4 regions of the Pseudomonas sp. OTU750018 genome follow, and region 1 is predicted to be linked to each of the others. Evidence: riboswitches for the same ligand, from Rfam matches in the RefSeq annotation. Region 1 holds a riboswitch; each other region holds the start of a gene.

Region 1 (7,666 bases):
GCACCTGCTCGACCACAAGCTGAAAACTCAGCCGGATCTGACCGTGGCACTGAAAGAGGCGGTCAAGGAATTGCACGGTGCCTACGGCCTGGCGGTGATCAGCGCTAAGCAGCCAGATCGCCTGCTCGCCGCTCGTAGCGGCAGCCCGCTGGTGATCGGCCTGGGCCTGGGTGAGAACTTCCTCGCCTCCGACCAGCTGGCTCTGCGTCAGGTCACCGACCGCTTTATGTACTTGGAAGAAGGCGATATCGCCGAAATCCAGCGCGACAGCGTGCAGATCTGGAATGTATCCGGCCAGCCGGTGGTACGCGAGAGCGTGCAATACCACGAAGGTGCGGAAGCCGCTGACAAGGGCGAGTACCGCCACTTTATGCTCAAGGAAATCCATGAGCAGCCCAAGGTCGTGCAGCGCACCCTGGAAGGCCGTCTGGGTTCCGATCACGTGCTGGTTCAGGCTTTCGGTCCGCAAGCCGCTGAGCTGTTCGCCAAGGTGCGCAACGTGCAAATCGTTGCCTGCGGCACCAGTTATCACGCCGGTATGGTCGCCCGTTACTGGCTGGAAGGCCTGGCTGGGATTCCTTGCCAGATCGAAGTGGCCAGCGAGTTCCGCTACCGCAAGGTGGTGGTGCAGCCGGACACCCTTTTTGTCAGTATCTCCCAGTCCGGCGAAACCGCCGACACCCTGGCCGCGCTGCGCAATGCCAAGGAGCATGCGCCTGGCCAGGGCGGCTACCTGGCCAGCCTGGCGATTTGCAACGTTGGCATCAGCTCGCTGGTGCGTGAATCCGACCTGACCCTGCTGACTCAGGCCGGCCCGGAAATCGGTGTGGCCTCAACCAAAGCCTTCACCACCCAGCTGGTCGCGCTGATGCTGCTGACCCTGTCCCTCGGTCAGGTGCGTGGCACCCTGGATAAGGCCCTAGAAGCCGAGCTGGTGGACGAACTGCGCCGCCTGCCAACCCGCCTGGGCGAAGCCCTGGCCATGGACAGCGTGGTCGAGAAAGTCTCCGAATTGTTCGCCGAGAAGCACCACAGCCTGTTTCTCGGCCGTGGCGCGCAGTACCCGGTGGCGATGGAAGGCGCGCTCAAACTCAAGGAAATTTCCTATATCCACGCCGAGGCCTACCCGGCTGGCGAGCTTAAGCACGGCCCGCTGGCGTTGGTCGACAGTGATATGCCAGTGGTCACCGTGGCGCCGAATAACGAGCTGCTGGAAAAGCTCAAATCCAACCTGCAGGAAGTGCGCGCCCGTGGCGGCGAGCTGCTGGTGTTTGCCGACGAGCAGGCCGGCATGAGCAATGGCGAGGGCACCCATGTGGTGAACATGCCGCACATCCACGACGCCCTGGCGCCGATCCTCTACACCATTCCACTGCAGCTGCTGTCCTACTACGTCGCTGTGCTCAAGGGCACCGACGTCGACCAGCCGCGCAACCTGGCCAAGAGCGTAACGGTTGAGTAAGCAGGAGCCAGCTGATGCGGCGTGAAGATATAAAGAGCAAGCAGGCTCAGGGCGTGCTCTTTGATACCCATATCATCGTCAACCCGGCCAATACCCGGGAATGGATCGTGCTGTTGAAGAAAGGCGCGGGCACCAGCTTCTTTCTGGTCGATGACCAGGAGCAGGTGGAGTCCTTCGCCGATCTCAATGGTCTGATCGAAGAGTTGCGCCTACTCGGCATCAAGGGCGCGGAGATTCATCTCTAAGCCCTGCCGTTCACCCGAGGCACTTATGCCTATTCGCTATGCGAGAAGCCTGACCGGACGGACGCGCAGTGTCGCAGCCAATCGGCATCTGGGTTTTGCCCTGGCTTTCGTTGCAGGGGCGATCAATGCCGGCGGCTTTCTTGCCGTGCAGCAATACACCTCGCATATGACCGGCATCGTCTCGGCCATGGCGGACAACATTGCTCTGGGTGCCTATGGCCTGGTGTGGAGTGGTCTCGGCGGTGTGCTGTCATTTCTACTGGGTGCAGCCTGCTCGACGGTGATGATCAATTACTCGCGGCGCCGCCAGCTGCACAGCGAATACGCTCTGCCGTTGCTGCTCGAGGCTGCGCTGTTGCTGTGTTTTGGCTTTCTTGGCGCATCGCTGGCGCAGATTACCGGCCTGTTCGTGCCGCTGACGGTGATGCTGCTGTGTTTCATCATGGGTCTGCAGAACGCGCTGATTACCAAACTCTCCAGGGCGGAAATCCGCACCACCCATATCACCGGAATCATCACCGACATCGGTATCGAGCTAGGCAAGCTGTTCTATTGGAATCGCACCCGCGGCCCTGATATCGCTCGGGTGATGGCCGACCGCCAACGTCTGCGGGTGCTCAGCCTGTTGGCGCTGTACTTCTTCCTCGGCGGGGTGATCGGCGCACTGGGTTTTAACCACCTGGGTTATATCGCCACCGTGCCGCTGGCCTTGCTGCTGGTGTTATTGGCCAGTGTGCCGGCGTTGGATGATCTGCTGCTGCTCACACGGCGCGTATTGCGTCGATAAGCTTGGCCGACTGCCTGCTGCTTAGTCTTCTGCAGACCTGAACAGGTGCCGATGCTCAGCGTTGTAAAGCGCTGAGTCGGCAAACTGTTCGGCGTGCAGCACGCGGCCGACGAGGATCAGCGCGGTGCGGCGAAAGCCTTTGGCGCGCACCTGTTCTTCGATGGTGGCCAGGGTGCCGCTGACCCAATCCTGATCCGGCCAGCTGGCGCGATGCACCACGGCAATCGGGCAATCTGCGCCGTAATGCGGCAGCAACTCAGTAACGATCTTGCTCAGGTGCACCACACCCAGGTGGATTGCCATGGTCGCGCCGTGGCGCGCCAAGTCGCCCAATGCCTCGCCCTCGGGCATGTTCGACTTGCTCGCATAGCGGGTGAGGATCAGCGTCTGTGACACCTCGGGCAGAGTCAGTTCGCTTTCCAGCAGGGCAGCGCACGCCGCAGTGGCCGTCACCCCAGGGATGATCTCGAAGGCGATGCCCAGCCGGCGCAGGTGACGGATCTGTTCGCCAATCGCGCCGTACAGCGACGGGTCGCCGGAGTGCACGCGGGCCACATCCTGGCCTTTGTCATCAGCTTGGCGGATCAGCTCGATGATTTCATCCAGGTGCAGTTCGGCGGTGTTGATCACCTGCTCGGCACTGTGGCCTTCGAGCACCGCTGCCGGCACCAGCGAGCCGGCGTAGAGAATCACCGGGCAGCTGCGCAGCAGGCGCTGGCCTTTGACGGTGATCAGCTCGGGGTCGCCGGGGCCGGCGCCGATAAAGTAGACGGTCATGACACATCCTTGGGTGCAATCGACGCCAACGCACAGGTGGCGCTGGGGTTGCGGGTTTTTTCGCCGAGCAGGCGGGCAGCATTGCCGCTCATAAGTGTGGCCAGGGCCAGGGCGCAAGGTTCCGCGACCGCCGGGCTGCCGGTGGCGGCCAGGGTAAGCGGCGAGCCTTGCACGCGGTGCTGATAGGGCTGCAGTTCTTCCGCACTAAAGCAGTTCAGCTGCAGACCAAGGCGTTCGGCCAATGCCAGCAGGCCCTGCTCGCTTTGCTTATGCGCGATGCTGGCCAGTCCGGCCAGGTTATCCACAGTAAGGCCATGCGTCTGCAGGCTGTGCAGCAGCAGGCTGAGCAAGTCCTCCACACCGCAACCACTACGGCAGCCCAGCCCAGCGACGACCTGAACGGCGGCAGCGGGGCGGCGAGGGGTGTGGCTGGGGATCATCTGCGGCGCTCGGTGTGTGCGGCGGCGTAGCTCAACATGGCGGCCGGCACCGGTCAACCGCGATTGACCGGCCGCCATGGCCTGCGTAGCCTTGTCGCGTTCGAGGTTCTTCGTGGGCATGCCCATGAAGCTAAGAGGGAACAAGGTTGATGCCTTGGCTGCCCCCGCAACTGTAAACGACTCGTCCCTTGCGTTGTTCTGCCGCTCAAGCGCTGCAGCACAACAGCCACTGCGTCAGCGCGGGAAGGCGAAGGGAGTAGCCGGCGTACCTACGCCAGCCCGGTCGTGAGCCAGGAGACCTGCCTCGTCACGTTTTCGACAACCGGGCGGGGTGATCCGGTGGTGTTGGCTGACGCCCCGTGGCTGTCATGTCTGTGCCGCCTCCTGCTCGTCTTTCTTTCGACGTCACGCAGGACTCGCCATGCAAACCCTCGCCAAACTTCCCGTCACCATCGTTACCGGCTTCCTCGGCGCCGGTAAAACCACCCTGCTGCGGCATATGCTCGGCCACGCCGACGGCCGACGTATCGCGGTGATCGTCAACGAGTTTGGCGAGCTGGGCATCGACGGCGAAATCCTCAAGCAGTGCTCCATCGGTTGCAGCGAAGAAGAAGCCAACGGCCGTATCTTCGAACTGGCCAACGGCTGCCTGTGCTGCACCGTGCAGGAAGAGTTTTTCCCGGTGATGCGCGAGCTGGTGGCGCGCCGCGGCGAGCTTGACCATATCCTTATCGAAACCTCCGGCCTGGCTTTGCCCAAGCCGCTGGTACAGGCCTTTAACTGGCCGGAAATTCGCAACGCCTGCACGGTGGACGCGGTCATCACCGTGGTCGACAGCCCGGCTGTGGCCGCCGGCACCTTCGCCGCGTTCCCCGAGCAGGTTGATGCGCAGCGCAAGCTCGACCCGAATCTCGATCACGAATCGCCGCTGCACGAGCTGTTCGCCGACCAGCTGGCCAGCGCCGACCTGGTGATTCTCAACAAGGCCGACCTGCTCGACTCCGCCGCTTTGGCTGCCGTGCGCGCGGAAGTGGCGGAAGAGCTGCCGCCGGCGGTGAAAATCATCGAAGCCCATGGCGGCGAGCTGCCGCTCGACGTGCTGCTGGGCCTGAACTGTGAGACCGAGCTGCATATCGAGGGCCGTAAGACCCACCATGACCTGGAAGGCCATGAAGACCACGATCACGACGAGTTCGCCTCGTTCCACGTGGAACTGCCTGAAGCCGAGGAAGCGCGTCTGCTGCAAGCGCTGAAGGAGGCGGTCAGCAAACACGGCATTCTGCGCATCAAGGGTTTTGCGGCGATTCCCGGCAAGCCGATGCGCCTGCTGCTGCAAGGCGTTGGCCAGCGTTTCGATAAACACTTCGACCGCGCCTGGCAGGCCGATGAGCCGCGTATCACCCGCCTGGTGGTGATTGGCCAGACCCTGGATCAGGCCGCTATCGAAGCCGAGCTAAACGCCGCGCTGGTAGGCTAAGCCCGCATGCACCTGCTGCGCACCCAGCCAGGCAGCCAGCTGCCGCTCGACAGCATTGCCGACCTCGGCCAGACCCCGGCCGAGCTGGTGATTCTGTGCACCGGCGATTCGCACCTGTCGTTGCTGGCCGAGGTGGCTCGGCAGTTGCCGGTGGATTACCCCAGCCTGCGTCTGGCCAGCCCGGCGCAGCTGAGCAATCACGCCTCGGTGGATCTCTACGTCGAGCAGGTGTTGCAGCACGCCAAGGTCATCCTGATTTCCGTGCACGGCGGCGTCAGCTATTGGCGCTACGGCATCGAGCGTCTGGTCGAGCTGGCCGAGCGCGGTGCGCAGGTGATTATGGTGCCGGGCTGCGACAACCCCGATCCGGAGCTGATGGCCCTGAGCAACGTGCCAGTGGCCGAGGCCGAGCGGCTTTGGCAGTTCCTGCGCCAGGGCGGTGCGGCTAACGCGTTGCAGCTATTTAACTGCATCGCCAGCCAGTGGCTGCAGCGTGACTACGCCTGGGGCGACCCGCAGCCGCTGCCCCGCGTGGGCCTGTATCACCAGCAACTGGCCAACCCGAGCCTGGCCGATTGGCAAGCCAACTGGCAGGTTGATGCGCCGGTGGCGGCGTTGCTGTTCTACCGCACCCAGGTGCAGGCGGCGAATACCGGGTTTATCGACGTGTTCTGCCAGCGCTTGCAGGCCCAGGGCCTTAATCCGCTGCCGATTGCCGTGGCCAGCCTTAAGGAGGCGGCCTGTCTTGCCCAGGTCGAAGACTGGCTGGACGAAGCCGATGCCCGCCTGATTATCAACACCACGGCCTTCGCCCTGTCCAACCCGGAAGCGCCGAGCGCACGGCCTTTTCGCCGCGATATCCCGGTGCTGCAAGCCATTTGTTCGTTGGATAACCATGCACAGTGGCAGGCCAATGCCCAGGGCCTGGGTTCACGCGACCTGGCCATGCATATCGTGCTGCCCGAGCTGGACGGCCGGCTGATTACCCAGCCGATCAGCTTCAAGGGTCTGGCCTGGCGCAGCGAGCGCAGCCAGAGCGATGTGGTCTGTTACCAGCCCCATCTGCCGGGGATGGATTTCGTCGCCGAGCTGGCACGCAACTGGATGGCCCTGGCGCACAAAAGCAACGCCGACAAGCGCATCGCCTTGATCCTCGCCAACTACCCGACCCGCGACGGGCGCATCGGCAATGGCGTCGGCCTGGATACCCCGGCGGCGGCGCTGAATATCCTCAAGGCGCTGCAACAGCAGGGCTATCCGGTGGAAGGCTTGCCCGACAGCGGCACCGCATTGATCCACCAGCTGCTCGGCGGCGTGACCAATGATCTGGACATGCTCGACGCACGGCCCTGCGCGCAGAGCCTGGCGCTGGATGAGTATCTGGCGTTTTTCCACAGCTTGCCGGAAGCCAACCAGCAGGCGGTGTGCGAGCGCTGGGGCGAGCCGCAGCAGGACCCGATGTTCCGCAGCGGTCGGCTGATGATTGCCGGCCTGCGTTTCGGCCTGACCTTTGTCGGCATCCAGCCGGCGCGCGGTTATCAGCTGGACGCGGCGGCGGTGTATCACGACCCCGATCTGGTGCCGCCGCATGGCTATCTGGCGTTCTACTGCTGGCTGCGCCGGGTGTTTGCGTGTGACGCGGTGATCCACGTCGGTAAGCACGGCAATCTGGAATGGCTGCCGGGCAAGAGCGTCGGTCTGTCCGAGCAGTGCTGGCCGAGCGCGATTCTCGGCCCGTTGCCGAATATCTACCCATTTATCGTCAACGACCCGGGCGAGGGCGCGCAGGCCAAGCGGCGTACCCAGGCGGTGATCATCGACCATCTGATGCCACCGCTGACCCGCGCGGAAAGCTACGGCCCGCTGCGCGATCTGGAGCGCCTGGCCGACGAATATTACGAGGCCAGCCAGCTCGACCTGCGCCGCGCTGCCGAGCTGCGCGGCGAGATTCTGCTCAAGGTGCGGGAGGCCAGCCTCGACCGCGAGCTGGGCTTGCAACTGAATGCAGACCCCAATAGCTGGCTGCCGCAACTCGATGCCTATCTGTGCGATTTAAAGGAATCGCAGATCCGCGACGGCCTGCATGTATTCGGCGAATCGCCGGCCGGCACCCTGCGCCGCGACACCCTGCTAGCGCTGCTGCGCATTCCCCGCGGTGATGGCCAGGGCGGCAACGCCAGCCTGCTGCGCGCCCTGGCCCGCGACCTAGCGTTGGACTTCGATCCGCTCGACTGCGAGATGGCCGCGCCCTGGCAGGGCCCGCGCCCGGCGGTGTTGCAGAGCCTGAGCGATGACAGCTGGCGCAGCATCGGCGATACCCGCGAGCGCCTTGAACTGCTGGCCTTGCAGCTGATTGAAACGGCGGATCTCGCAGCCGTTGGCGCAGACAGTCGCCAGGTGTTGCAGCGATTGCGTGAGCAGATCGCGCCGCTGCTGGATGCCTGCGGCCCGGCCGAAATGCACGGCCTGCTCGCGGCG
Region 2 (7,666 bases), on a different contig from region 1:
AAACCACCTGGGCGAGCTGCTGGCGGCGGAAACTGATGCCCATCCGCATCGATTCTTTGCGGCTGCACAGGCAACCAGCCATAGCGCTGAAGAGGTTGCTGATGCGCCAGCAGGTTGCCTGCCGCTGCTGACTCATAGCACCGGCGTGGTGGTCAGCCTGGAGGTGGCCGAAGGCGATGCGGTGGCTGTCGGCCAAAGCATTGCTGTGCTGGAAGCAATGAAAATGGAGTTTGTCGTCACCGCCAACCACAGCGGCATCGTCCGCCAGTTGGCCGTGCAGGTCGGCAGCGCGCTCAATGAAGGCCAGCCGCTGCTGTTTATCGAACCTGCAGAGGTCGACGCCGCCGCCAGCCAGAGCGAGCAGAGCCTGGATCTGGATCATATCCGTGCAGACCTGGCCGAAGTGTTCGAACGCCACGCGCTCCTCACCGATGTACGCCGCCCTGCCGCCGTGGCCAAACGACGCAAGACGGGTCAACGCACCGTACGCGAGAACCTGGCGGACCTGCTGGATGATGGCAGTTTCAGCGAATACGGTGCGCTGGCGATTGCCGCCCAACGGCGTCGGCGCTCGCTGGCCGAACTGATTGAGCAGAGCCCGGCCGATGGCCTGGTGGCCGGCACCGGTACGGTCAACGCCGAAGCATTCGGCAACCAGGCAGCACGCTGCCTGGCCATCGCCTACGACTACACGGTCTTCGCCGGCACCCAGGGGGTGATGAACCACAAGAAGACCGACCGCATGCTCGGCCTCGCCGCGCAGTGGCGGTTGCCGGTGGTGCTGTTTGCCGAGGGTGGCGGCGGCCGGCCGGGCGATACCGATTTTGTCGGCGTGGCCGGGCTGGACTGCCACACCTTTGTTGGCATGGCCAAGCTCTCGGGTCTGGTACCGCTGATAGGCGTGGTGTCCGGGCGCTGCTTTGCCGGTAACGCCGCATTGCTCGGCTGCTGCGATGTGATTATCGCCACCGACAACGCCACCATCGGCATGGCCGGCCCGGCGATGATCGAAGGCGGCGGCCTCGGCAGCTTCAAGCCTGAGCAGGTCGGCCCGGTCAGCGTGCAGGGCCCCAATGGCGTCATCGACGTACGGGTGGCCGATGAAGCCGCAGCGGTGAAGGTGGCCAAGCAGTACCTGAGCTACTTCCAAGGCGTGCTCAGCGAGTGGGACTGCGCCGATCAGCGCGAGCTGCGCCAGCTGATCCCGGAAAACCGTTTGCGCGTGTATGACATCCGCAAAGTGATCGCCACCCTCGCCGACAGGGACAGCGTGCTGGAACTGCGCCGCGAGTTCGCCCCAGGGCTGATCACTGCCTTTATCCGCATCGAAGGCCAGCCATTCGGCCTGCTGGCCAACAACCCAGCGCACCTCGGCGGCGCCATCGATGCGGTTGCCGGCGACAAGGCTGCGCGCTTTATGCAGCTGTGCGATGCCTTCGATATTCCGTTGCTGTCGCTGTGCGACACCCCCGGCTTTATGGTCGGCCCGGAGGCGGAGAAACAGGCCACGGTGCGCCATGTCTCACGCATGTTTGTCGCCGCCGCCAGTCTGACCGTGCCGTTTTTCACCGTAGTGCTGCGCAAAGGCTACGGTCTAGGTGCCCAGGCCATGGCGGCCGGCAGTTTCCATTCGCCGCTGTTCACCATCGCCTGGCCCAGTGCCGAATTTGGCGCCATGGGCCTGGAAGGCTCGGTACGCCTGGGGTTTGCCAAGGAACTGGCCGCCGTCGAAGAACAGGAGGCACGCCAACAGCTGTTCGACAAGCTGGTGGCCAAGGCTTACGAGAATGGCAAGGGCATCAATATGGCCAGCTTCCTGGAGATCGATGCGGTGATCGACCCCGTGGAAACCCGCGCCTGGCTGCTGCGCGGCCTCAACGCCACGCCTAAACCCGCTAAGCGCGAAGGCAAGAAACGCTCAGTCGACACCTGGTAACAACCGTCTGCCCGAACCTTGTTTGGGCAGTTTCCGACGCTTCGGGTAAACTGCCGCATCTTTTGCACCGATAACGATCTGCCTGATGCCGACGACCTTCCACGAGATTCCCCGTGAGCGCCCGCTGACGCCCCTTCTAGACCGTGCCAACACGCCGGACGAGCTGCGCCGTCTGGGTGAAGCCGAGCTGGAAATTCTGGCCGACGAGCTGCGCCAGTACCTGCTGTATACCGTTGGGCAGACGGGCGGACATTTTGGTGCCGGCCTGGGCGTGATCGAGCTGACCGTGGCCCTGCATTACGTCTTCGACACCCCGGATGATCGCCTGGTGTGGGACGTGGGCCATCAGGCCTACCCACACAAGATTCTCACCGGCCGCCGCGAACAGATGGGCAGCCTGCGTCAGAAGGACGGCATCGCAGCGTTCCCGCGCCGCTCGGAAAGTGAGTACGACACTTTTGGCGTCGGCCACTCCAGCACCAGCATCAGCGCCGCACTGGGCATGGCCATCGCCGCGCGCCTGCAGAACAGCAAACGCAAGGCCGTTGCCGTAATCGGCGACGGTGCCATGACTGCCGGCATGGCCTTCGAGGCACTGAACCACGCCAGCGACGTGGGTGCCAATATGCTGGTGATCCTCAACGACAACGACATGTCGATCTCCAAGAACGTTGGCGGCCTGTCCAACTACCTGGCCAAGATCATCTCCAGCCGCACCTACTCGAACATGCGCGAAGGCAGCAAGAAGATCCTCTCGCACCTGCCGGGTGCCTGGGAAATCGCGCGCAAGGTCGAAGAACACGCCAAAGGCATGTTGGTGCCCGGTACCCTGTTCGAGGAACTGGGCTGGAACTATGTCGGCCCGATCGACGGCCACGACCTGCCCACCCTGCTCGCCACCCTGCGTAATATGCGCGACCTCGACGGCCCGCAGTTCCTGCATGTGGTGACCAAAAAAGGCAAGGGCTTTGCCCCGGCCGAAGCCGACCCGATTGGCTACCACGCCATTACCAAGCTGGAGCCGATCAACGCGCCGGCCGCTCCCAAACAAACCAGCGGCCCGAAATACTCCAGCGTGTTCGGCCAATGGCTATGCGATATGGCCGCGACAGATCCGCGCCTAGTCGGTATCACCCCTGCGATGAAAGAAGGCTCGGACCTGGTGGCGTTCAGCGAACGTTATCCCGAGCGCTATTTCGACGTGGCCATCGCCGAACAGCATGCCGTGACCCTGGCGGCCGGCATGGCCTGCGACGGTGCCAAACCGGTGGTGGCGATCTATTCGACCTTCCTGCAACGCGCCTATGACCAGCTGATCCACGATGTGGCCGTGCAGCACCTCGATGTACTGTTCGCCATTGACCGCGCCGGCTTGGTCGGTGAAGACGGTCCGACCCACGCCGGCAGCTTCGACATTGCCTACCTGCGCTGCATCCCCGGCATGCTGGTGATGACACCCAGCGATGAGAACGAACTGCGCCGTATGCTCACCACCGGTCACCTGTTCAATGGCCCGGCCGCCGTCCGTTATCCGCGTGGTAGCGGTCCGAATGCCGCCATCGAGCCGGGCCTGGAACCGCTGGAAATCGGCAAGGGCATCGTTCGCCGCAACGGCAAAAAAACCGCCCTGCTGGTCTTTGGCGTACAACTGGCCGAAGCCCTCAAGGTCGGCGAAGTGCTGGATGCCACGGTGGTCGATATGCGCTTTGTCAAACCGCTGGACGAAGCCCTGGTACGCCAGCTGGCGGCCAGCCATGAACTGCTGGTGACCATCGAAGAGAACAGCGTGATGGGCGGTGCCGGCAGCGCGGTCAGCGAGTTTCTCGCTCACGCCGACATCCTCAAGCCGGTGCTGCATCTGGGGCTGCCGGACTACTACGTCGAGCACGCCAAGCCCGCGCAGATGCTCGCCGAATGTGGATTGGATGCCGCCGGTATCGAGGCTGCCGTCCGCGCACGCCTTGCCATGCTTTCTGCATGAGCACCGCTCATCCAGAGCTGAGCCAGGCTTGCTTGTAATTCATTCACCCGCGCATTAAGGTGCGCGGCGTTTTACTTCCGCCAAGGTGCGCCCTTCCACAGTGAAGCGGCGTTAAACGGGAAGCCGGTGCGCTCACGAAGAGCAACCCCGGCGCTGCCCCCGCAACGGTAATCGACCGCAGAGTCGTTCTGCACGTCACCTCAACGCCACTGGGTTATCCCGGGAAGGCGAGGCGGCGCACGTCGAGAGCCCGGAGACCGGCCTTGCTGGATGTGACTGGTGTTGCGGAGGGCATCACCGTCAAGCTCAGGCTGCGCCAGCGCGCCCGTTCTTGCCCCTGCCCTCCTCAAAAGTCGTTTGATCTTTTGAGGATTCTCTACGTGAAATTGTCCCGTCTTACCCTGGCTGTGGCGCTTGCACCTGGCCTGGCGCTGGCTGCTGAAGCGACGCAGCCCTATCAAGCCCAGCCGCTGGTGATTACCCGTGCCACACCGCTGCAAACCCCGGCACCGGCTAGCGTCGCCGTGATCAGCCGTGAGCAGATCGAAATTAGCGCTGCCAGCAGCTTGGTGGATGTGCTGCGCACCCAGGCGGGGCTGCAAATTCAAGACACGCTCGGCGACGGCAATCGGGTCTCTTTGAGCTTTCGTGGCTTCGGCGCTAATGCGGCGAATAACACCTTGGTATTGGTGGATGGCCGCCGGCTGAACAACCCCAGCCAGGAAGCCGCCAACCTCAATAGCGTGCCGCTGAGCAATATCGAACGAATCGAGATTATCCGCGGCGCCGGCAGCGTGCTGTACGGCGACCAAGCCGTGGGCGGGGTGATCAATATCATCACCCGTCAGCCCAGCGAGAATGAAGGCTACCTTGAGACCAGTCGCGGCAGCCATGATCTGGAAGCATACCGTGGGCATTTCAACCAACAGCTGGGGCACGGCTTATCGCTCTACGGCAGCGGCGAGTCCCGACATACGGATGGCTATCGCGACAACAACAATGCCAGCTACAGCAATGCCTTTGGCCGCTTGCGCTACGACCATGACAATGGCTGGGCGCTGTACGAGCAGCAGAGCATTGATGACGAGTTGCGCTACCCAGGCCGCCTGACCGAAACGCAACGCCGCGCTGACCGTAAAGCCGCAGGCTCACCGCAGGACTTCAACGACAGCAAGACTCAAGTGCAGCGCCTGGCCTTCCAGCAGAATCTGGGTACGCACTGGACCGCCGACTTCGACTACAGCTACCGCGATAGCGATGGCGTCGGCGCTCTGTTCGCATCACCTTTTATCCAAGGCACTCGGGTGGAAAGCCTTAGCCCGCGCCTGACCGGCCACTGGAATAGTGACTTCGGCCGTGGTGAGTGGCTGCTGGGCCACGACCACATCAGCAGCGATTACGAACTCAGCTCAGTGTTTGGCGACACCCGTTCCCGCCAGACGCTACGCGACTGGTACAGCCAACTGAGCCAACCGTTGTATCGGGATCTCACGCTTACCCTGGGCTACCGCACCAGCGAGGCAGAAGACCGTGACAACGCCGTGGCGCGCGCCCATACCGACCGCGAAGACAGCAGCAGCATCGGCCTCAACTGGCAAGCCGCCCGCCAAGTCCGGCTGTTTCTCAAGCGCGAAGACGTACTGCGCTTCGCCAACGTCGAGGACAACGCCTTTACCCTGCCGGACGTCGACTTCCTCAAACCGCAAACCGGGACGTCCTGGGAAACGGGGGCCGAATGGCAGGATGGCGTACAACGCTATCAACTCAGCCTGTACCGCCTCGACCTTGAGGATGAGCTGCTGTTCGACCCACTCAATTTCGTCACCATCAACCTGGACAAGACTCGCCGTGACGGCCTGTTGCTGGAAGGCCAGCGCCAGCTCACTGAACGCTTGAGCCTCAACGGGCAATACAGCTTCACCGACGCACGCTACCGCGCCGGCGCATTCGAGGGCAACGACGTGCCATGGGTTGCGCGACATACCGCTGGCATGAGCCTGAGCTATCAATTGCTGAAAGGACTGACAGGCTATGTGGAGAGCAACTACACCGGGCCACGCTACCTGGCTGGAGATGACGGCCATGCCCTAGGCCGCGAAGGTGGCTACACCCTGTTCAATCTTGGCCTGAACTACGACTACGAGCAGTTCAGCGCCAAGCTGCGCGTCAACAACCTAACCGGTAAGCGCTACGACAGCTACGCCTCCTATGCCGACTGGCTACCGGGTGGCAAAGGCCTCTATTCCGCCACCGAAGAAGACGTCCAGCTCAGCCTGGGTTATCGCTTCTGACCATCGAGAGCGGGCCTAACCCATAGGCCCCTTCTCAATCATCGCGCCCGCTGCAATTGCTGGCAGAGTTTCTTCACCGCCCCCAGCATCTGAAAGCTTGGCCGCTCCAGTCCCGCATCCGGCACCAGCCACAGCTGCTTGCGCTCAACCGCCGCCACGCCCGGCCAGATGCGCCAGGCATCTAGCTGCTCTTGCACACTGGCCAGAATCACCTCGGGGTTTGCTTGCAGTACCGCTTCCACACTGACCTGAGGCGCCGGCAAGCTGAGTTCGGCAAAGACATTCTCGGCGCCGCAGATACGCAGAGCATCACTGATAATCTGCTCGCCGCCGATGGTGTACAGCGGCGTATCCCAGACCTGATAGAACAGCCGCAAAGGCTGTTCACGCTGATAGCGCTGACGCAACTCGGCCAGGCCGTTATTGAATTGCTGTTGCAGCGCTCGGCCCTTATCGAGGCGGCCGATACGCGCGCCGATTTCGACGAAGTTCTCCGCCAGATCAGCCAATTTGCGCGGTTCCACAATCAGCAGGGGAATCCCGATGCGCTCTAGCTGCTGGCGTTGCGCACGGCTGATGCTGTCAGGCCAGAGCAGCACCAGGTCAGGCTGCAATTTGAGCACGCTTTCCAGCTCAAGCTGGCCATAGCGGCCCACCGAAGGCAGTTGCGCCACCGCTGCCGGGCGCTCACCGCCATCGAGTAAGCCAACCAAGAGTTCGCCCGCATCCAGCTCCAGCATGATCTCAGTCAGGGACGGGGCCAGGGTGACCACCCGCTCGACGGCTGCTGCGGGTAACGCCAGCAACAGCAGCAAACAGAGAGTGGCAGCGCGCATCAGCCGAGTTGGCGTGGAATACGATAGAGGTACAGCAGAACGATGCTGGAAATCGCGAGAAGGATCAGCGGGATCGCTTCCAGACCGGCGAAGACTGCGATAGCGGCAACCCAGGCTGGCAACGCTGCGCCGAGAAAGGCCAGGCGGCGCACACGCGCCAGTTCCAGCCAGGCATCGTGTTCAGCGGCAGTGTCGAGCGCTTGTTCCGTGGCCACCAGCGCGCGCTTGTAGCCACTGAACAGCGGCAGGCTAACAAACATTGAGGCCAGGCCGGCGATAAACAGCGGCATGGTCAACAGACCGGTTTTCTGTTCGGCGCCAAACAGCAGATTGAGCACGAACAATGGCGCCAGGGTCACGGCCAGTTGCCGCCACCACTCCAGCGCCAGTCGACGGCGCACCTGGCCGCGCGTCACAGGCTTTCCTCAACCTCGCCCTGGTGCAGGCTGCCGAGCATATGCCCGAGTTTGCCGGCCTTGGTCGCGAGATACTTTTGGTTGTGCGGGTTGTGGTCGATCTGCAACGGTACACGGGTCGCTACATTGATACCCATGTCGCCCAGCGCCTTGACCTTGCGCGGGTTGTTAGTCATCAGCTTGAGCTGGCTGATACCCAAGTGATC
Region 3 (7,666 bases), on a different contig from region 1:
GCTCAACGCCCATATTGCCGCACGCAACCCGACGACCGGGGCCACTCTGGAGCGCAAGGCGCTGTTCCACCGGCAGAACCTTAACGCTGCAGCGGCAGCGCCAAGCAGTAGTCCAAGTAGCAGCGCCACACGCGATCCGGCGCTGATCGGCACCTGGGTACACGAGAAGATCATCAACAGCGGCGGTGCCAATTTCGCTTCAATGACCACCCAGATGATTCTGCAACTGAGTGATGACGGCAGCGTTTCGCAGTGGACGCGCAGTGTGGCAGGTGGCGCTGATTGGAACTACGACAGCCCTGGCGAGCTGCAATACAGCGGCCGCTGGCAGAGCAACAACGGCTTGTTGGAAGTGCAGATGCAGGGTCGCAGTGACTATCAGCCTGCCGCCTACTATCGCTTCAGTGACCAGTACCTGGTCACTGAGAGCAACACCGGCAAGCTGATCTGGCAGCGCCGCCAGTAGTCAATCAGGCCGACTGATGCAGACGCGTGTTGAACAGCGGCCCACGGCTATAAGCGGACAGTGCCTTGGCAGCGGCCAGCACACCCAGATCAACCAGTGGCTCGATCAGGATCACGCTCATATAGGCCAGACCAAAACTACCCACGGCCGCCAGGTTCTCACCGGAGAAACCGTTGCCATAGAACGCCCAGAAGCCGACCCAGGCGACGATGCCACCCTGATAGGCGGTCGACAGCGCCAACGCCTGTTTGTAGGAGAGGTCTACATAGGCGGTGCCCGGCGCGATAATGCGCTTGGCCAGCACACTGATCGCCCACAGCGGCACCAGCAGCGTGGTGACGTTCATGCCGTACTGCGGCAGGTCAAACTGAGCAAACAGCAGCCCCTGCAGTAATAAGCCGAGCGCCAGACCAACAGCCGTGGCACCCGCGCCAAACAGCAGCAGCAGTGTCGAGCCGAGGATCAGGTGCACCTCGGAAACCCCGACCGCATGGTGCGGAAAGACCTCGAAGAAGCAGAACACCAAGGCGGTGGTTAGCAGGCTACGCAGCGCTAAGGCGGCAGCGCCACCGTTGCTGCGTACGCTGTCGAGGGCAAGTTTGGCCGTAAGGCCAAAGGCACCTGCGGCGGTTGCATAACTGAGGAAGAGTTTGGCGCCAGTAACGACTTCTGGTTCGATGTGCATAGCGATTCCTGTACCGCGCCCACCGCGCGATGATCCGGATTGAGGGGATGGGCATAAGCGCCCGACTTCGATGGCAGGTCTCCTGGCTCACGGCTTGATACTCCACCCGCCTTCCCAACCTTGCGGTCAGTGGCATCTGGGCGTCGCTCGCCGTTTACAGTTGCGGGGGCAGCCATGGCTTCGGCACCGGTTGTGGTGCTTTCCATGTTCCCTTTTCATCCAGTCGCATCACACGGGCTGGAACCATCGGCGGCCACCTTACCCGGCGGCCGCGGGAAATGACAGAGCCTGGCGTTTACCGCGCAGGTAAACCAACGGACTGAGTAGCGCCTGACGCCGTATGGAGCAAGCAAGTGAAGACACCACTGGCGTTGGCGCACAGCAGCCCCTGAGCATCGTGCAGCGTGGCCTGTACCGCGACATGTCGCCCTTCGCGCTGCTGCACGCGGGCTTCGGTTCGCAGCGGCAAAGCCGCAAGACCAATCGGGCGCAGGTAATTCACCTGCAGGCTGGCGGTCACGTAGACCTCCTCGGCACAGGCTTGCGAATACACCGCCAACCCCAACGCCGCATCGAACAGCGTGGCGGTGTAGCCGCCATGCACACCGCCAAGCGGATTGAAGTGCACAGCCGGCGGCTGACTGCTGAAGCTCGCCACCCCGGCTGCGGCCTGCAGCTGAGCGATACCGTAGTCCGCACCGATATCACCGGCCAGCCAGGCCTTTAATCGCTCAAAGAGACTGCTGTGCATGCTCAGGCCTCAGATCAGGTGCGGCGTACTGCGCACCACCAGCGCCTCGACATTCACCCCACGCGGCAGAGTGCCGTAGACCCGGCCGCCCTGCCCGCCCAAACGGCTGGCTATAAAGGCATCGCTTACCACCGAATTGCCGGCTTCCAGCAGCAGCTTGGCCTGTAGCGCCAGGGCCACGTCTTCGGTCAACTGACGGGCGCGGTACTGGATATCAGCGGTGTCGCGAAAGTCCGCCTGCAGCTTGGCGATATGCGCCTTGAGGCGGGCATCAGCATGACCGTCACCGAGTTCATCGAACAGTGCATCGAGCACACCGGGCTCCTTGGACAGTGCACGCAGCACGTCCAGGCACTGCACGTTGCCCGAGCCTTCCCAGGTCGAGTTGACCGGTGCTTCTCGGTACAGGCGCGGCAAGATGGTGTCCTCGACATACCCGGCGCCGCCCATGCATTCGGCGGCCTCGTTGATCATGGCGGGCGCACGTTTGCAGATCCAGTACTTGCCCACGGCGGTGACCAGGCGGGCGAACTTGTCTTCCTGCTCGTCATGCGGATTATCCAGCGCCTTACCCATGCGCATGGTCAGCGCCAGGGCCGCCTCGCTTTCCAGGGCCAGGTCGGCCAGTACGTTCTGCATCAGCGGCTGTTCGCTCAGTACACGACCGCCCACCTGGCGATGAGCGCAGTGGTGTGCGGCCTGGGTCAGGGCCTGACGCATCAGGGCGCTGGAGCCGATCATGCAGTCGAAGCGGGTCAGCGCGACCATCTCGATAATGGTCGGCACGCCACGGCCCTCCTCGCCGACCATCCAGGCCAGGGCGCCGCGAAACTCCACTTCACTGGAAGCGTTCGACCAGTTGCCCAGCTTGTTTTTCAGGCGCTGGATATAGAACTCGTTGCGCGTGCCGTCCGGGCGGTGGCGCGGCAGCAGAAAGCAGGTCAGGCCCTTGGTGGTGTATGCCAGGGTCAGGAAGGCATCGCACATCGGCGCCGAGCAGAACCACTTGTGGCCGACCAGCTCATAAGCTTGACCGGGACCACCCAAACCTACCGGGTAGGCACGGGTGGTGTTGGCGCGCACATCGGTACCGCCCTGCTTCTCGGTCATGGCCATGCCGATGGTCGCGCCGGTTTTCTGCTCGATCGGCAGATTGCGCGGGTCGTACTGGGTGGAGAGGATTTTCGGCAGCCACTTCTCGGCCACATCGGCCTGCAGCTTGAGCGCCGGCACGCTGGCGAAGGTCATGGTCAGTGGGCAACCACTGCCGGCTTCGGCCTGGCTGTGCAGGTAGCTCATGGCGGCGCGCGCGACCTGAGCGCCGGCGCGCGGATCGGTCCAGGGCATGGACGGCAGACCATGCTCGATGGCCGCACTCATCAGCTGGTGATAAGCCGGGTGAAACTCCACCAGATCGGCGCGATGGCCATAGCGGTCGTGGCTTTTGAACACCGGCTTGTTTTCATTGGCGAGAAAGCCTGCGGCCATCAGCTCACCACCCGCCAAGCCGCCATACACATCCAGGCGCTGCTCGGCCCAGCCGCCGCCAAAACGCTTGGTCCACTCTTGCAGCGGCAGATCGACGCGGTACAGGTTGGCGCCATCCAGCGGCGGCACCTGATTGAACACTTCATGGGTTTCGGCGTGTTGGCTGGCATTCATGGCTGAGGCTCCTCTGCAGGCAATGGGGCGCCCACGGCGCGTAAACAAAAGGTGACCAGAGCCTGACTGACTTCAGCCAGGCTGGGGGCGGGATAACCGGCTTCGCGGGCGGCGCGCGCGGGCGGCGATAACGGGCCGACCAGGGCTTCGGCAATGGCGCCGACCAGGCAAGCAGCAACCAGGTTGATTTGCTGCACGCGGAACACGCCTTGTGCGGCGCCTTCCTGCAGCAATTCGATGAATAGCTCGGCATAAGCTTCGCGGTAGAACAGGCGCTGCTCGTCAACTTCCGGATCAACCGGCTCAGCAATCAGGGCGAAGGCCAAACGGCGGCTTTCCCAAGCCCTCGCCGCAAAGCGCTCCAACCCCGCGCCCAGGCGTTGCTCCGGACGACCGGTTCCGCGCATGGTGGCGGCCAACGCATCGACTTCACGCTGGCTGGCCACGGCAAACACCTCGGCCGCCAGGCTGCCCTTACTGCTGAAGTGACGGTAAAGACTGCCAGTGGCGATACCGACATCCTCGGCCAGGGCCTGCATGGTCAGCGCGGCGAAGCCGCCTTCGGCCACCCGCGCCAAGGCGGCGCTGATGATGCGCTCACGCAGCGCCTGGTCACGGTCGATACGCAGTGCAGTGGTGCGATAAGCCATGGTCTGAATCCTGATTCACTATTGCTCAAGTGAATCAGGATTCAGAGTTTGGCTAAAGGGCGATTCCGGGCACAACAGCGGGCATATTGGCCAGCCGCTGGCGCATACAACTCAATAATGTATTTACGATCTCGCGAGCTAGAGCCATACAAGGCGCTACGTTAGTAACAGCCTTCGGCTGGTCAAAGCGGCGAGGAAGCGGACTGGGCTCACATACGAGTTTACGAGCTGTAAATGAGCATTACTCGTTTCACTCGCCCTACGGGCCGCGCTAAAGCGCGTTAGCCACAAGTGGCTTACCGAGCCTGCTTTTAACGCAGTGGGCCGACGCGCAGCAGATCGTAAGATCAGGACTCGCGGCAGAGCACCCAGTCGTGCAATAGATTGCGCAGCTGCTCGAACTTCACCGGTTTGGCCAGGTAGTCGCTCATGCCAGCAGCAAGACAGCGCTCGCGGTCGCCGCTGTGGCTGTGGGCGGTGATCGCCAACACCGGCAGCAACTGACAGCCCGGCAGGTTACGCAGCGCCCGACAGGTGGCAAAACCGTCCATCACCGGCATCTGGCAGTCCAGCAGCACGGCGTCGATGGTCTCGCTACGCAAGAGCTCAAGGGCTTCAGCGCCATTGTCGGCGGTGCGCACCTGATACCCCAGCTTGAGCAGCATGCCGCGTGTTACCAACTGATTGATCGCGTTGTCTTCGACGATTAATACCGTGCACTGCTCAGGCGCGCGCAGCGCCGGGCCGGTGGCGCGCAGCACGACGGCGGCTGGGGAGGTCATTTGCACCGGCAAGGCCAACGGCAGCTCCAGGCGGAAACAGCTGCCCTGACCGGGCTGTGATTCATGACTGAGATCACCGCCGAGCAGATCGACCAGCTGCCGGCAGATCGCCAGACCAATGCCCAGGCCGCCGTACTCGCGGGTCATCGAACCATCCAGCTGCTGAAAACGCTGATACAGCTTGCCGTCCGCCGGTACGGCAAAGCCCACACCGGTATCAATCACCTCGATGCGCAGCGGCAGAATATCGCTGGCCGAACCGCCACGGCTGACCCTTACATGCACCTCGCCATGCAAGGTGAATTTGATGGCGTTATCCAGCAGGCAGTTAAGGCTTTGCACCAGTTTGCTGGCGTCACCCTCAAGGGTGTCGGGCAGGCTGTCATCCAGCTCAAGCACAAAGCGCAAACCCTTGTCTTCGGCACGTGGCGCGTACTGCGCACGCAAACCGTCGAACAGCCCGCGCAGGCTGAACGGCTCACGCCGTGGGTAAAGGCGTCCGGCCTGCAGCTCGGTGAGAGCGAGGATGTCATTGACCATGCGCATCATGTCGCGGGCCGAACTGGCGGCGGTGCGCTGGTAATGCGCCAACTCACCGTCGATCTCGAGCATCTGCATCAGTTCCAGCGAACCGATCACCCCATTCATCGGTGTGCGCAGTTCGTGGGTGACGGTGGCGAGGAATTCATCCTTGAGGCGGTTGCTGTTGGCCAGCTCCTGGTTGAAGGCTTCCAGCTTGAGCCCGGCCTCTTGGAGGATGCGCGTGCGTTCTTCCTTCATCGCGTTGATGCGGTCGGCCAGGGCCAGCGAGAGCAGGCCGACTTCCAGCGCCGAGCCAATCTGACTGGCGTACATGGTGAGGAACATATTCGGCAGGTAGCCCAGCACCATCAGCGTGTTGACCATCCCACCGGCGAGAAAGGCCGTCCAGGCGATGATGAAATAGCGCGCCACACGCATGCCGCGCATCCAGGCGAGGATGCCAGCACTGAAGATCACCACGGTAAAGCCCAGCGCCAGGTAGGTGGCCAAACGCAATGACAGGGCATAACTGGCCGTCAGTGCCAGGGTCATCACCAGCACACCAGACCCCATCATCAGCAACAAGGCGCGGTCGACCCAAGGGCTGTGCTCGGCGGTATGCAGGAAGCTGCGGGCGAACTGACACCCAAACAACGCAGCCGCACCAATCAGAAACGGCGTAGCAGCGTTCGCCCACCACGGGCTGTTGGGCCAGAAATACTCGATGGCCGCGCCGTTAACCGACAGCTGATAAAAGCCGAACGAGGCGATATAGAGGATGTAATACAGGTAGCTGGTGTCGCGCACGCTGAGGAAGATAAACAGGTTGTAGATCAGCATCACCAGCAGCACGCCGTAGATGATGCCCAGCACATAGATGCGCGCCGGTTGCTCTTCCAGGTAGGCGTTGGGCGCCCAGAGGGTCAGTGGCGCCTGGATCGAGCCCTGGCTTTCCAGGCGCAGGTAAACACTTTGCTGTTGCCCCGGTGGCAACCTCAGTTCAAACACATAGTTGTGCTGCTTGATCTCGCGACTGGAGAACGGCAAGGCATCGCCGGTGTGCTGGCTCAGTTGATAGCGTCCCTGTGCATCGGGCAGGTACAGCTGCACATGATCAAGCGGCGGATAGGCCAGCTCCAGCAACCAGGGCTGGTCGCCATTCGCCTGCTGCGGGCGGTATTCCAAGTCCAAGCGCAGCCAGAACACCGAACGCGAATAGCCAGCATTCAGTACGCCCTTGTCATGCTGACGGAAGCTGGCCTGCAGGGCTGGAGAGGTGATGTCCTCGATGCTGGCATCGCCGCGTACATCCTCGAATACCGACATGGCCGTGCCGAGCGGCAGGCTGCGGGTGTTTTCGTCAAAAACCAATGCCCCGGCCAACCCTGGCACCAGCATGAAGAAGCAGAGAAGGATGTAGTGCATGCAGCTCAGCCAGAGTAGGCCAACAGCGCCACGGCGCGCCGTTGGAAGCGATGTAATTGGATGCTGGCACTCTAACATAGGCCTTTACGCCAGAACCCCAGGAAAAACCTGAATGACCTGGAGTTTTTTGACCGTTCATTGGCCCGCGTCACAACTCTTTCCGAGCCTGCGACAGATCGTCCGCAGGACGGGCTTTCCTGCCGCAACAGGGTCTGCAAGCCGCCGTTTGGTGGTAAGCTCGCGCACCATGAAAACGCCTACTTCTCGCCCCGTAGTGCTGTGCCTGTCCGGTCACGACCCCAGTGGTGGTGCTGGCCTGCAAGCCGATATCGAAGCCCTGCTCGCCCAAGGCTGTCACGCCGCTCCTACCGTGACCGCGCTGACCGTGCAGGACACCGTCAATGTTTCCGACTTCCGCGTGCTCGACCGCGACTGGGTCTTGGCCCAGGCCAATGCGGTGATCAATGACCTGCCGGTCGAAGCCGTTAAGCTCGGCATGCTCGGCTCGGTCGAGATGGTCGAGACCGTGCTGCACATCATGCAGCGCTTACCCGGCATTCCGCTGGTCTGCGACCCGGTGCTGCGTGCCGGTGGTGGTGGCGCACTGGGCAAGGACGAAGTCGGTTATGCCATGCGCGAGCGCCTGCTGCCCGTTGCCACCATAGCCACGCCGAACCTACCGGAAGCGCGCATCCTCGCCGAGCTGCCCGAGGGTACGGCCGA
Region 4 (7,666 bases), on a different contig from region 1:
CACTGGCAGCCAAGGCATCGGCGGCGGCATCCAGACGGGCATCCAGGTCGAGCAGTTCGCCCGCCTGAACCAGGCCGAGATGGCGGCTCGGTAAACCGACCTCGGCGCTGCGCGGTAGCGCGCCGTACCAGCGAATCGAGGCTGGCAGCGCATCACGCAGAATCTCGCCATGCCGCGCACTGCCAACCCGATTACCGAGCACGCCAGAAAACGGCAAATCCGCCTGGAAGGTCGCCAGTCCATGGGCCATAGCGCCAAAGGTCTGCGCCATGGCCGAACCGTCGATCACCGCCAGCACCGGCACACCAAAGTGCCGGGCCAAATCGGCTGCCGAAGGCGTGCCATCGAACAGGCCCATCACCCCTTCAATCAGAATCAGGTCAGCCTCACCCGCCGCCTCCCAGAGCAGACGACGACTCTCGGCTTCACCGACCATCCACAGGTCGAGCTGATACACCGGCGCGCCGCTGGCGCGAGCAAGAATCATCGGGTCAAGAAAGTCCGGGCCGCACTTGAACACCCGCACGCGCTTGCCCTGGCGTGCATGCAAGCGCGCCAAGGCTGCGGTGACCGTGGTTTTACCCTGACCGGAGGCCGGTGCAGCGATCAATAACGCGGGGCAAGAGTGGGCGCTGTTCAAAACTCCACGCCCTTCTGCGCCTTAACCCCGGCCTTGAACGCATGCTTGACCAGGCTCATCTCGGTCACGGTATCCGCTGCCTCGATCATCCCCGGCAACGCGCCACGACCGGTTACCACCACATGCTGTAGCAGCGGCCGCGCTTCGATGTCGGCGAGCACCGCGTCGAGTTCCAGATAACCGTACTTCAGGGCGATATTCAGCTCGTCGAGCACCACCAGACCGATGGCCGGGTCATTCAGCAGCTGCGCCGCCACCGTCCAGGCTTCGCGCGCCTTGTCGATATCACGCTGGCGATCCTGGGTCTCCCAGGTAAAGCCTTCGCCCATCACGTGGTAGCTGACTTCATCGGGAAAACGGCGAAAGAAGGCTTCTTCGCCTGTGCTGGCTGCACCCTTGATAAATTGCACCACGCCCACTTTGAGGCCGTGGCCCAGGGCGCGGGCAACCATGCCGAAGGCGCTGCTGCTCTTGCCCTTGCCATTACCGCTGTGCACCAGCAGCAGGCCGTACTCATCCTGGGCCTGGGCAATCTTTTCATCGATAAGGGCTTTCTTGCGGGCCATGCGCGCCTTGTGCCGGGCGTCACGTTCAATCGATTCAGTCATCGCATGCTCCACCGCCACAGGGCGATCTGGCTGGAAAAAGCATGCGGGGATAGGGAAAGCGCGGGCCTGCGCACAGCGCACACCACACGCCAGCCATCGCCCTCCGCGATGCCGTGGACTGCAGCAGGCCGGTCTCCGGGCTTGTGAGCGAGCCGAATGGCTCACGACCGCACCTTCCCATGCATCACGCACAGTGGTTCTTGCGGCGTTTGACTCACTTACCGTTGCGGGGGCAGCGTCGGAATAGCGGGCGTTCACACGCACAGCGCACCGACTTCCCTGTTTCACCCCGCACACGCAATGCGTTGGGGGCACCTGCTACAAGGCGCGAAGGTTAGAGAGTTCATGATTAAGCGTCAAACGAATGCGCCATTTGGCGCAGACTGCTTAAGCCACCAGGGTTACTTGGCCTGACACTTCATCTCGGGCGAGCCATAGCCCCACACCACGGTCGCCTCCCCCTGGTGCTCCCAGAATGATTCGTTGCGCCCCTGATATTTGCTGCCGCTGGCTGCAGGCTGCTGATACATCAACGACACGCTGTCAGCAAACTCGGCCACCAGGGTCCCAGGCTCGGTGGGGTAGTAGGTGACGATGACTTCCTTGGCCGGCAGACCATCGCATTGAAAACGCACCGGACCGGTCCCTTTCAGTAACGCGTAGCGCGCCTGCAATTCGGCAATCCGCAGGCGATAGCTCTCGGCTACGCACTGCTCACGGTCAGCGGCCTTCCAGCAGTCATTGCGGCCTTTTATCCAACCTCTCTGCTCAGCCTTGAGTACCGGTGGATGCTGGTTTATGGCCTTGGCCGACGCCTGCTGATAAACATTCGACATTTTCTGATCAAGCTCGGCCAGAGCAGGCGCCTGACAAATCAGCTCCTCGATACTGCCAGCCTCAACCTTGGTACAGCTGAACGATGGCTCAGCCGCCTGCAGGGTCGCTAACGGCAGGCCGAGCAGAGCTAAAAGGGCAAAACGCTTAGGGGTAAACATGCTGATTCCTCGTCCGCTTTACGTTGGTTTTTAATAGCCGTATCCAGGCGTACACCCTGCTTGCGACAAGCTGCATGCTTCGTCAGCTAAGGCCAGACCAGAGCACCTACCACTGCCCCTTGAGTACCCGCCGGGTTGCTTCACGTACCGTCAGCGGGTAGTCCGTATTCATGTACCAGACTGCCGGGTGCTCGGTGACAGATAGCGCTCGCTGATCCGGCGGCAGGTTGGTACGCAGCAGCAAGATCACATCACTGCTGACCCAGGGATGACGGTACCAGTAGTGATGCCCGACGATATCAAAGCCGCGCTCGCTGCTATTACCGGAAACATCCAGCAGAGTGACATTGTTCAAGTGCCGCCTGCGGGTGAACTGGTGCAGGCTCTGCTCGGCCCGACTGCTGCCAATCCGCGCGCCACCGGGCATCAGGCGCTGCGCGTAATCCAGCGCCTCGTCCTGATCGGACACGGTGATCATCACCTGTTCAGCGACGCGACTGATTGCCGGCAGACGCCCTTCAAATACTTCCTCGGGGACATCCGCAGCGGCAAACACCACCGCGCCAATCCGATAACGCGCCTGTAACTGCGCGGTATTCAAATCCGGATGACGATTCTGGAACGCCTGCAACGCCAGAGATGCCACGCGCCCACCGGCGCTATAGGCGATCAGGTTGATCCGCTCAGCAGCGGTATGTCGCGCCAGCAGCTCGATCAACTGCGCCAACGCCTGGCTGGAATCACGAGCGCGATTCACATCGATGCCGAGCAGATAACTGGCAATGTTCTGGTGTGACGGCCAGTCGAACGCCAGACCGACAAAGTCGCGCCCGGCAAAATGCACAAGCTCGCCCGTCAGTTCACAGGCATTGGCAAAATCCACTTTTGCACCATGCACATAGATGATGATTTCCTTGTCGCGGGCCTTGTCCAGCGCCAGATTGATCGCATCGACATAGCTCTGCACCGCCGGCGCCAAAGGCACATCAACCGGCCGCTGCACCGGCAGTATCGCTGTTTGCTGAGCCTCAATCAGACTCAGTGGCAGCTCACGCGCGCGCAGCTCGCTGACCGAAGCCGAATGCAATTGCGACCAATCACTCTGCTGATCGCCCAAACGCACCTGGGCACGCCCCAGTTGCAAGGTTGGACTGACGCGATTGCCATAGCCCACGCCCTCTGGCGCCCGAGTAGTGGCGTAGAACAGTGCCACATCGGGCACCCGTTCTGCCGGTGACAAATGGGCGAAAGGATCGATAGCAGCCTGGTGATAAATCACCGGCGTACTCATCAGCATCAGCGGCGTTGGCCCAGCACAGGCGCCCAACAACAGAGCAAGGCATACATATGACAGCGCGCGTAAACAGGTCATCGGCAGTCGCCACTACTAAGAGTTCAGAAGGTCATCACAAACAAGCAGCAAGCCTAGCCGCGATTCAATGTCTGGGCATAAAGCCCGCCGGCTTGCTGGCCAGCCACTCGACAAACGTACGTAGGCGTTCGTCGCTGAGCAGGCTGTCGCGATTGTTATAGGTCAGCGCCAGCTCCTTTTCGCTGAACAGCCGGTGGATCTGGTTGTGGCAGGCGCGGCAGACCCAGAGCGTGGCGCTGATGCGCTCGCTTTTGCCGAAGCGCTTCTGCACATAAACCTTGTTGTGCAGCGCCTTGGGGATCAAATGGTGACGCGTCAAAGCGGCCGCACGGGCGCAGAGCTCGCAGGCATCAGGTTGTTCGGGCAGACGAATCGGTTCAGGCATACGGGTTCAGCGTTTACGGCACAGGCTCAGACCGTCGCCCAACGGCAACAGGGACAGGTCGATGCGCGGATCATCACGCAGCGCCAGGTTAAGCGCCTGAATGGCTCGGGTGTCGTCGCTTTCGGGGTTCTGCTCAAGCACACGTCCGCTCCACAGGGTGTTATCGAACAGGATCAGTCCACCCTGGCGCACCAGGCGCAGGGCATGTTCCAGATAGGCGAGGTAATTGGCCTTGTCGGCGTCGATAAACAGCAGGTCGATACTGCCAGCCAAACCTTCAGCTTCTAGCTCCACCAGGGTCTGTAGCGCCGGCGCCAAACGCTGTTCGATACACCCACTCAATCCCGCGGCGCGCCAGTAATGCTCAGCTGTGGCGTTGTATTCGCCGGGAATATCACAGCAGATCAGCCGACCACCCTCAGGCATGGCCTGGGCCATGCAGATGGCGCTGTAGCCGGTAAAGGTGCCGACCTCGACAATCCGCCGCGCTCCCGTCAGCTGCACAAGCAAGGCCATAAACTGCCCCTGCTCGGGAGCAATCTGCCAACGCGCCGTACTCAGCTGCGCGGTTTCCTCACGCAGACGTTTGAGCAGCGGTGTTTCACGTAGGGAAACATCCAGCAGGTATTGATACAGGGTGGAATCGAGATTGAGCGTTCGGTTGGTCATGCCTACTCCCTCTGCAAACCAAAGCTGTCAGGGGTTGCGCGCCAGTTCCGGGGTGAACACGCGCTTGGCATTCAGATAAGTGCGTTGCCAATACGTATTGCTCAGGCTGTCCAGGCGTACGGTGCCGCCGCTTGAAGGTGCATGAACAAAACGGCCATCGCCGACATAGATACCCGCGTGACTGACCTGGCTGCCGCCATTAGTGGCGAAGAACACCAGATCACCACTTTGCAGGCGATCACGGCCGACAGTCGGGGCGCGCATGCTGATCAGCTCGCGGGTCGAACGTGGCAGTTTGATGCCCGCCGCATCGCGGTAGACATAGCCAATCAGACCGCTGCAATCAAAGCCGCCATCAGGGGTATTGCCGCCGTAGCGATAGGGTGTCCCGACTAAACCGAGGGCACGAAAAAGCACATCTTCAGCATTGCCGTTAAAGCTGCTGATAGGCGCATGCACAACTGGCTTGGGGGTTGGCGTGGGGGCATTGCTGGCGCAGGCGCTGAGCAACGCGGCAAGCACAATCAAACTGAGACGGGTGATAGCGGTCATGGACGAGCGATCCTGAGCCGGGATGCACCCTACTCTGCCGGCTTGCACATCGTAGTGCAAGCTTTAGCTTTGCTTGGCAGGTTGTTGAAAATTATCGAGATAGGACGGGAGTGTCAGTTAATCGCAGCGACCGAACAGATTCAGTCGCTATTCACGAGATCAAGGGTGACGTACAACCGACTCGCTTGGCGCCAGCGCCAGGGCACGCTTGGCCTCGATAAAGGTACGCGACCAGTAACGATCATCCAGACTATCGACCCGCACGCCGCCACTGCGGCTGCTGCTGGAGTGGATAAACTGGTTATCGCCCATATAGATGCCGGCATGGCTGACGCGGTTACGGCCACTGGTGCTGAAGAACAGCAGATCACCCGGCTCCAAGTCATCACGCGACACCAGCGGTGCGTCGATATTGATCATGTCGCGTGACGAGCGTGGCAGTTTCATGCCCAGCTCTTCCTTGAACAGATAACCGATAAAGCCGCTGCAATCGAAGCCGGATTTCACCGAGCTGCCACCGTAACGATAACGGGTACCTACCAGCGACAGGCCGTGAGTCAGGATGCTGTCAGCCAGTTGCGGCAGTTTGTAGGATTTGTCTTCAGTGAAGTCGCCCAAAGCCGCTTCTTTGGCTTGTTCGTCAAACTCGGCAAGTTCTGTCGAGGAGAACACCGCAGGCTGGGTTGCCAGCTCTGGCTGTGGGGCATGGTTGGCGCAGGCGGCCAGAACCAGGGAGAGTGCGATAGGCACGAGGGGTGCGAGGCGTTTGAGCATGGGCACGACCGTGTCGGTGAATTTCACAAGAGCGTGACTATGCCCTCTATGGCATGCATTTGCAAATTCTATGGCTCTAAATGTGACTCAGTAGTTCCGGCAAAACATCTAAAGCCCGCCCTTGCAGATGAACATCCACACGAGCGCTCAAGTCGGTTCGCTGCGGGTTAATTTCCACGGTAAAGCCACCCGCCTGGCGGGTACGCAGCAGTGGCTCGACGATATACGGGAAGCTCGCGCTGGTACCGATGCTGATCACCACCTCAAAACCTTTGCGCACTTCGGTATAGAGCGTGTCGATGGCCTGCTCTGGGAGCATTTCCTCGAACAGCACCACGGGCGGACGCAGCACCCCGGCGCATTGCCGGCATTTTGGTGGCAGCGGCCGTTCAAGGTGTTCCGCCAGCTCGGTATCGACAGCGCCACAGGACTGGCAATACAGCGGCGCCAGCTCGCCATGAATCTCGATCACGCGCTGCATCGGGCTACCAGCGGCGCGGTGGTAGCCGTCGATATTCTGGGTGAGCAGCCAGCACTCTGGCTTCTTGCGCTGCAGCTCGGCAATCGCGTGATGTCCCGCATTGGCCTGGGCGCCCAGGCAGGCCTTACCCAGCTCCGCCAGGTATTTCCAGCACAGCGCCGGATCACGCTGCAGCATCGAGCCCGACAACGCCGCCTCAATCGGCAAGCCTTCGGCTGTGTGACCGTTATACAGGCCGCCGAGGCCGCGATAGGTGGGCAAACCGGAATCGGCGGACAACCCGGCACCGGTAATCAGCAGGATACGCTCAGCCTGTTTGAGCTGCTGTGCGACCTGCTTGATTGCCCGCTCCATCACTAGCCCCTCAGTGGTTGACCGTATGCGCCAGCATCACTGACAGCTGGCACAGCGGCCGCCCGCTCTGCTCCTGCCATTGGTTGAACGCGGCCTGCACGGCGGCCCGCTCTTTTAGGCTGGTCGGCACCTTGTCGATAATATTCTGCGCCTTCAGCGCGGCAACCATGTCATCACTAGGGACGAAGGTGTCCTTGCCAACCATGCGCAAGAACCGCGGTGCGGACAGTCCGCCTAACTGACAGCCATGTTTGGCCAAATACTTCCACAGGCCAACGATATCGCTCACGGGCCAATCAGCAATCAACGCACCAAAACTGCCCTTCTCCTTTTGCACATCAAGGATGAACTGGGCATTGCGCGGCACACTTTTGAGCTTGCCCAGGTGACGGATGATGCGCGCATCCTGCATCAGGTTTTCCAGGCGCTCGGCGCCCATCAGCACCACTTTCTCCGGATCGAAACCGAAGAACACCTGCTCGAATGCAGGCCACTTGGCATCGACCAGGCTGTGCTTTAGGCCCGCGCGGAACACCCGCAAGCTGAGCACTGAGAGGTAGCGATCATCACTGATCGCGCGCAGCTCATCAGCTGTGCGCGGCTGCGGCAGGATCGACTCCAGCGCAGCGACCGAGCCGAAACGGTTCAGGCAGTACTCATGCAGCCATTTGTAATCACGCATCGGGCATTCCTTGAGGCGGAAAACTGCTGGATCAGAGGTTCATCACATCAAGGAAGCGCGGTGTGGCGCTGTCGTCGATCTTCAGGCTCTTGAAGTCGAACAGGTTGCGGTCAGCCAGCTGCGACGGCACCACGTTCTGCAGGGCACGGAACAT

The links. A riboswitch is a leader RNA that binds a small molecule or an ion and turns the genes downstream of it on or off. The one in region 1 is predicted to bind cobalamin.
Region 2: another riboswitch for cobalamin. It lies ahead of HCI85_RS19130 (TonB-dependent receptor); the one in region 1 lies ahead of cobW (cobalamin biosynthesis protein CobW).
Region 3: another riboswitch for cobalamin. It lies ahead of HCI85_RS04995 (energy-coupling factor ABC transporter permease); the one in region 1 lies ahead of cobW (cobalamin biosynthesis protein CobW).
Region 4: another riboswitch for cobalamin. It lies ahead of cobO (cob(I)yrinic acid a,c-diamide adenosyltransferase); the one in region 1 lies ahead of cobW (cobalamin biosynthesis protein CobW).

The regions. Positions count from the first base shown of each region.
Region 1 is NZ_JAAPAU010000003.1:38,667-46,332, reverse strand. It holds gene glmS (glutamine--fructose-6-phosphate transaminase (isomerizing)) at 1-1,462, shown strand, start outside; gene HCI85_RS15705 (hypothetical protein) at 1,477-1,707, shown strand; gene HCI85_RS15700 (YoaK family protein) at 1,733-2,494, shown strand; gene cobM (precorrin-4 C(11)-methyltransferase) at 2,516-3,271, opposite strand; gene HCI85_RS15690 (cobalamin biosynthesis protein) at 3,268-3,831, opposite strand; cobalamin riboswitch at 3,798-4,032, shown strand; gene cobW (cobalamin biosynthesis protein CobW) at 4,133-5,188, shown strand; gene cobN (cobaltochelatase subunit CobN) at 5,195-7,666, shown strand, end outside.
Region 2 is NZ_JAAPAU010000004.1:62,136-69,801, reverse strand. It holds gene HCI85_RS19140 (carboxyl transferase domain-containing protein) at 1-1,936, shown strand, start outside; gene dxs (1-deoxy-D-xylulose-5-phosphate synthase) at 2,022-3,917, shown strand; cobalamin riboswitch at 3,984-4,197, shown strand; gene HCI85_RS19130 (TonB-dependent receptor) at 4,298-6,208, shown strand; gene HCI85_RS19125 (cobalamin-binding protein) at 6,247-7,044, opposite strand; gene HCI85_RS19120 (MFS transporter) at 7,044-7,460, opposite strand; gene ribA (GTP cyclohydrolase II) at 7,457-7,666, opposite strand, start outside.
Region 3 is NZ_JAAPAU010000001.1:1,029,324-1,036,989, forward strand. It holds gene HCI85_RS04990 (hypothetical protein) at 1-466, shown strand, start outside; gene HCI85_RS04995 (energy-coupling factor ABC transporter permease) at 471-1,151, opposite strand; cobalamin riboswitch at 1,207-1,414, opposite strand; gene HCI85_RS05000 (PaaI family thioesterase) at 1,447-1,902, opposite strand; gene HCI85_RS05005 (acyl-CoA dehydrogenase family protein) at 1,912-3,564, opposite strand; gene HCI85_RS05010 (TetR/AcrR family transcriptional regulator) at 3,561-4,214, opposite strand; gene HCI85_RS05015 (hybrid sensor histidine kinase/response regulator) at 4,562-6,943, opposite strand; gene HCI85_RS05020 (hydroxymethylpyrimidine/phosphomethylpyrimidine kinase) at 7,191-7,666, shown strand, end outside.
Region 4 is NZ_JAAPAU010000002.1:589,973-597,638, forward strand. It holds gene HCI85_RS11525 (cobyrinate a,c-diamide synthase) at 1-640, opposite strand, end outside; gene cobO (cob(I)yrinic acid a,c-diamide adenosyltransferase) at 637-1,248, opposite strand; cobalamin riboswitch at 1,358-1,582, opposite strand; gene HCI85_RS11535 (MliC family protein) at 1,650-2,243, opposite strand; gene HCI85_RS11540 (alpha/beta hydrolase) at 2,350-3,615, opposite strand; gene HCI85_RS11545 (hypothetical protein) at 3,680-4,000, opposite strand; gene HCI85_RS11550 (O-methyltransferase) at 4,007-4,669, opposite strand; gene HCI85_RS11555 (C40 family peptidase) at 4,697-5,221, opposite strand; gene HCI85_RS11560 (C40 family peptidase) at 5,381-5,995, opposite strand; gene HCI85_RS11565 (NAD-dependent deacylase) at 6,072-6,830, opposite strand; gene HCI85_RS11570 (DNA-3-methyladenine glycosylase I) at 6,841-7,512, opposite strand; gene ttcA (tRNA 2-thiocytidine(32) synthetase TtcA) at 7,544-7,666, opposite strand, start outside.